Regions from separate parts of the Rhizobium sp. TBD182 genome, predicted to be linked through region 2. Evidence: predicted binding sites of a transcription regulator. Region 2 holds the regulator's gene; the other holds the start of a gene.
What was found. Region 2 encodes LexA, which represses DNA repair genes until DNA is damaged. Its sites were predicted from a motif close to TGTTCNNNNTGTGTTCNG; they were not measured.
Positions count from the first base shown of each region.

Region 1: the regulator LexA is predicted to act here: its motif matches at 1,246-1,263, upstream of T18_RS22735 (ImuA family protein).

Region 1 covers NZ_BDLN01000010.1:70,044-73,125, forward strand. Annotated here, with positions in the region: gene T18_RS22730 (Y-family DNA polymerase) at 1-512, opposite strand, end outside; gene T18_RS22735 (ImuA family protein) at 433-1,185, opposite strand; gene ligD (non-homologous end-joining DNA ligase) at 1,468-2,520, shown strand; gene T18_RS22750 (SOS response-associated peptidase family protein) at 2,579-3,082, shown strand, end outside.
Region 2 covers NZ_BDLN01000001.1:498,412-501,493, forward strand. Annotated here, with positions in the region: gene kdsA (3-deoxy-8-phosphooctulonate synthase) at 1-436, opposite strand, end outside; gene T18_RS02575 (VOC family protein) at 436-1,317, opposite strand; gene lexA (transcriptional repressor LexA) at 1,529-2,251, shown strand; gene T18_RS02585 (glutathione S-transferase family protein) at 2,690-3,082, shown strand, end outside.

The sequences.
Region 1 (3,082 bases), on a different contig from region 2:
CGGGCCGTCTCGCCCGGTGGAACGACAATCGTTTCGCGATTGATGGCGCGGGCGCAAGCATGGGCAGCACCCCAGCTGTCGGCAACCGCCACACGAGCGGTCAGCTTTTTCGCGAGGAACCGGTTGGCGATGCCATTCACCATTGATAGTTCGCCACCCTGCAGATGATCGGCGCCTTCTGTATCCATGACGATGCCATCAATCCCGTCGACCGCGACGATTGGCGAATAGATCGTCAGCGCCCAGAGCGTGATGCGCTCAAGTGCGGCTCGATCGGCTTCGGCATCAGCGTCAACCAGCATCAGGCCACGAAACAGCGACTGCGCCTTTGCGGCTGCCATGCCGGTATGCACGCCCGCCTTTCTGGCAGCCGGATCGGCGGCAGACACCCATCGCTTCGAGCCGCTTTTTGCGATCACGGCGATTGGCTGTTCAGGCGCAATAGACGGATCGGCCCGACGAATGCGATCTGTCGGCAGATCCGGAAGATAGATCGAGACGACCCTTGTCATCACACGCCCTCACGAGAAACTCAGCACACTCACCCGCTTTCACGCGCATCAATTCCAGAAACCATTGGGGCCTGCCCACCCCCGCTACCGGCAACTCTTCCGACGGCATCACGCTGACACGCCACCGCGTGGTCGAGGCCGTCGGCTGGCCAAAGTCATTGGCCTCCGTCTGTCGCCGCCATCGCCGAACGCCAAGCGCCATGGTCCCGGTTCGCTCGGCTGCAAGCTGCAACCGGCGGGAACTGACCATGGGCAAGCGGACAAGTTCACCGACGACGGCGCCAAGTCCGCCGAAGGAAAGGCCCTCCTCCATATTGGCAAGCACATCCTCTTCCTTGTCGGATTCAACAAAGATGACGCGGTCAGGATGCAGACCCACATGGGCCAGAGCCGGAAAAAACAGATCCGGCCGCGTCAGACACCAGATGACGGGGCCTTTTGTTCGTGCGGCAATGCCGGCAACACAAAGGGCTGCCGCTGCGCCATCGACGGTGCCCGAGCCACCGCCTGCAAACTCGTGCAACGCGCCATAGGCGAGACCACCGCCGGGCAAGGCCGCATCGATCTCGGGAACGCCGAAGGCGAGTGTTCCGGCCCGCGTCGCGGATACCCCTTCCATCGACGCTATGCGATCGCGCAAGTCGCAAATCACCCTCTGACGGGCAGCAGTCATCGTTCACGGCTCCCTTCAAGGTCGTGTTCAAAGGATCGACATCATGTCGTACGGGCTATATGTTCATTGTTTGTTCTCGTAATGCAAAAGAGTCAAGCACCACATGGTTGAGGAATATTATCCCAGTATTAGCAAAGTCGAAGATTCGAAAAGGATTCAAGGAGGTAAGGGGAAACAGAATTTTTTGCGGCCCCTGCGTCTGTCGGGTCCAGAATGGTGGATAGCGGGGATAGATGAACGGCGTCATAATCTTCTTAAGGTTTTCGTGCTGAACTCGTTTGCATGACGAAGCCACCGAGATCAAAGCCGCTCCTTCGTGATAGCGAAGCCCCGCTGCGGTCAAAGCCGCGTCGGAAGCGCAATCCCGCACAGCCACAGCTGCTGTTTGATCCGATGCCCGATCGCGTCGAGCCGGCGCTCGCCCAATTGAAGGCGCATCCTCCACAAGGCGATCAATGGAGCTGGGAGCTGAAATGGGACGGCTATCGACTGGCTGTCCATATCGAGCCGACTGGGGTCCGCATCCTCACGCGTAGCGGCCATGACTGGACGCACCGGTTTCCGGCGATCGAGCAGGCTGCCCGGGCGCTTGGGCCGGCAACGATGATCATCGATGGCGAGGCAGTTGTGCTTGACGATGAAGGGCGGCCGGATTTCGGGCTGCTGCAGAAATCGTTGGGTGCCTCTGGAAAGACTGCTGGCAGCCGAGCTTCGGACGCCATCCTCTACGCCTTCGATCTTATCTATCTCGACGGTCATGATCTGCGGAATATTGAATACCGCTCACGCCGCCATCTTCTCGAGGATACGCTGAAGGGACATGACGGCGCGATCCGCCTTTCGGAAACCATTGACGCCGATCCCGCGATCCTGCTGGAACACGTTGGCAGCCTTGGTCTCGAGGGCATCGTCGGCAAGCACCTCGATCAGCCCTATCGTTCCGGCCGCACCGGCGACTGGGTGAAGATCAAATGCGTTGGGAGCGAAGCGTTCATGATCGTGGGCTATGAGCCATCGACGGCATCGCCTGCCGGGTTCGCCTCGCTGGCGCTTGCTGCCTATCGCGGTGACGAGCTCATTCATGTCGGAAACGTCGGTACAGGTTTTAAGGAAGCCGAGATGATCAGGCTGCGCAAGATGCTGGACAAGCTGCGCTGGAAGCGGAAACAGCCACCGGTGCCCTTTCCCGAAAAATCAGATATCGTCTGGGTCGAGCCAACACTGATTGCAGAGATCGAGTTCCGGGCGTGGACGGCGGACGGCAAGCTACGCCATGCCTCCTACAAAGGCTTGCGGGAACGGCAAGACAATGCCGACGTTTACAAGCTCGACTAGCGACGGAGGCGGAACTCACCACACAACTGCATTCGGTCGCAACGGAGGAATTGCTGCCATGTGCAATCTATATCGGATGGAAGACAAGGACTGGGTCTCCAAATGGGCTCAGGACGCCGAAAGCCTGATCAACCTGATGCCAGCCTATCAGATGAACCCCGACCAGATGGGGCCGATCGTCCGCAACACGGCGGACGGCAAGAAGCATCTCGTGCATGCGCGTTGGGGCCTTCCCTCGCCGACCTTCGTTCAGAAAAAAGCTGCGGAAACGAGGGCGGGGAAACTGAAGGCCAAGGGTCAGGCTGTCGATATGGATGAGCTTACCCGCATGGAACCGGACCGCGGTGTGACCAACGTACGCAAGCTCAACCTGCCCCACTGGACACGATGGTTCGGTGTCGAACATCGATGCCTCGTCCCTGTCACCAGCTTTGCCGAACCGGATCCGGCGAGCAAACAGGATGGCGGAAATGTGCCCAATGCCTGGTTTGCCCGCGATGAAGCAAAGTCGCTGATGTTCTTTGCCGGCATCCATGTGCCGCAATGGAAAAGCGTCCGGAAG
Region 2 (3,082 bases):
TCTTGACGTTGATGACGCGGCCGGTTTTGGCGGCAGCAACGAGAAGATCGGTCTGGCGGCTGAGGAACGCCGGAATCTGCAGCACGTCCACCACCTCGGAAACGATGGCGCATTGCTCTTCCGTGTGGATGTCGGTCAGAACAGGAAAACCGAATTCCTTTTTGAGATCGGCAAAAACCTGCATCGCGTTATCCAGGCCGATGCCGCGTTTTCCGGAAAGCGAAGTGCGGTTCGCCTTGTCGAAAGAGGACTTGTAGACAAGCCCTATTCCCAGCTTGTCGCAAAGCTCCTTCAGGACGCCAGCGATCATGAAGGCATGTTCGCGGCTTTCCATCTGGCAGGGGCCGGCAATCAGCGAAAACCGCTCGGTATTCGAGAAGGAAACCTTGCTGGCGCCATCGCCGGCGGTGACTTTAAGATTGTTCGTAACGCTCATCATTTTTCCTCGAAGGCGAAGGCAACACCCTGACCGGGTGCTGCGGGCACCACCAGACGGCCGTCCGCTTTTGCGCAGGACACGCCATTAGCAGCAAGCACCGCCTCTGTCACGGCAAGATCGTGTGACGAAAAGACAATGCCCGCGCCGCGCAATCCGCCTTCGTTGCCATCCTGAGCATTCAGGGCCTGCCCGCTGAAAGCCGGTTTTCCGGTCAATCTGATGCTGGCATTGCCGGTCGCGAAAACCATATCACCGCCCGGAGACCATTTGCCTTCACAGCCAAACACCGTCTCGATCAGGCCCGCCACCTTCATATCGCCGCCGGTAAACAGGACGATTTCACTGAGGCCGGTGACACCATTGGCGTGGCGCTCCAGCATGGTGCGATCGCCCGGAAGGGCTTGAACCCGTTGACAACTGAACAAAAAGAAATCCGCGGCCGCCCCGCTTGCAGCAAAAGCAAGCCGGAACGCCGCCTCGCCTTGCGAGCCATCCGGCATCCGAACAGGCCGCGAAAACTCGAAAACATCGCCCGCCGAAAGGCCGGCTGCCCGAAACCGCTCATGGTCAACCAAGGCGTCTTCAGTCCTGGCGACAAGAGCCGAAAAACCCTCCTGCCCGTCCCGTTGCCGGAAGGCCACATCCCTGCCAGTGAAAACATCACCCCTCTCTATTGACGCATTATATTTAGCCGGATCAGTAATTGCGAGCGGCTCCAGATAGGTGCCATCGGCGAAAAATACGCAGGCATTTTGGGTGCCGAAAGGATGCAGAGCCTCCGGCGCAACCGTAAAGCCAAGACTGACGAGGCGCTTCACGGCGACGCCTATGACTTCCACGGGCAAAACGAGATGGTCAACGCTATAGGGTTTCGTCATGAAAATGTATCCTGCTGGCCTTCCGCCCGGAGCATGCCGGGACGGTTTCGACCGCACAAAAGCACAATTGCGTGCTATGAGGCAAATCATCACAGCAACAGATGGCACCTTCACGAAATTTTAGGGGATTGCAGAACACATATGGAACATATAGTGTTCGTTCTGTATTTGTTTCGCGACTTCCACTACGATTCTAAAGGGTGTTTTCCTCATGCTCACGCGCAAACAGCAGGAATTGCTTCTCTTCATTCATGAACGAATGAAAGAGTCCGGCGTGCCGCCCTCCTTCGATGAAATGAAGGACGCACTCGATCTTGCTTCGAAATCCGGCATCCACCGCCTGATAACCGCTCTCGAAGAGCGAGGATTCATTCGTCGGCTACCGAATAGAGCTCGGGCGCTGGAAGTCATCAAGCTGCCCGAGGCTTATACGCCGGGTGCAAGGCCGCAGCGCGGCTTTTCGCCAAGCGTTATCGAAGGCAGCCTTGGCAAGCCCAAAACGCCGGAACCGGCCCCTGCCCCCAAGACGCCGGCCAATGATCTGGGCGGCGCTGTCACCGTGCCGGTCATGGGCCGCATCGCTGCGGGCGTACCGATTTCCGCCATCCAGAACAACACCCATGATGTGGCCGTGCCAGTAGACATGCTTGGCACGGGCGAACATTACGCTCTTGAGGTCAAGGGTGATTCGATGATCGAGGCCGGCATTTTCGACGGCGACACAGTCATCATCCGCAACGGCAACACCGCCAATCCCGGGGATATCGTTGTGGCTCTGGTGGATGACGAGGAAGCCACGCTGAAGCGCTTCCGCCGCAAGGGTGCCTCCATTGCGCTCGAGGCGGCAAACCCAGCCTATGAGACCCGTATCTTCGGGCCCGACCGGGTTAAAATTCAGGGCAAGCTGGTGGGGCTGATCCGCCGCTACCATTGATCTTATCGAACCGAACGTATTCACGTTATAATAGGCGTCATCGTGAAGATGGCGCCTATATTGGGTTTGGCTTTTTCCAAACGTGGCGGGCTTTTGCGGGTGCACGAGGATATGCGCCATCCAGCCTATGCGCGTTGCCCTTTCTAAACTGAGTTCCTGCTCCATAAAGATGCTTCGGTTTCGCTACAGGCGTGGTGGCGAATGGGCTGCTCGCTGTAATTGTCGAAGCGATCCCATCCGCTGTTTTTTAGCGACGTTGTTCTGTCGTGTTGCGCAGTCAGTTTTAGTCGTCACCAAAGGGTGACTTATCGAAGGCGCGCTCTCAGCGGCCCCACATCACCATTCATCAACGGCGTTTATGGGAGCCATGGATAATTTTCGATATTCCGTGAACGCTTGGCAGGTGTAGAAATACGCGTCATATCCGGGAGATACGCCATGTACGATCTTTATATAGCCAACAAGAACTATTCTTCATGGTCGCTGCGGCCGTGGGTATTGATGCGCACGCTCGGTATCGCCTTTGATGAAAAGCTCATTCCGTTCGGCGAAGGCGTATCCTTCTCCTCCTTTTCGCCGACGGGCAAGGTGCCCTGCCTGGTCGACGAGGGTATGACGGTTTGGGAAACGCTTTCGATCGTCGAATATCTTGCCGAAAGACACCAGGGTGTCTGGGCAAGCGACAAGCATGCGAGGGCCTGGTCGCGTTCGGCCGCAAGTGAGATGCATGCCGGCTTTTCCTCGCTTCGCAATCTCTATCCCATGTCGGTGGGCATTCGGGTCAAACCCAGGAGCGGCGATGCCGGGCTTAAGGCCGATGTAAAGCGGATC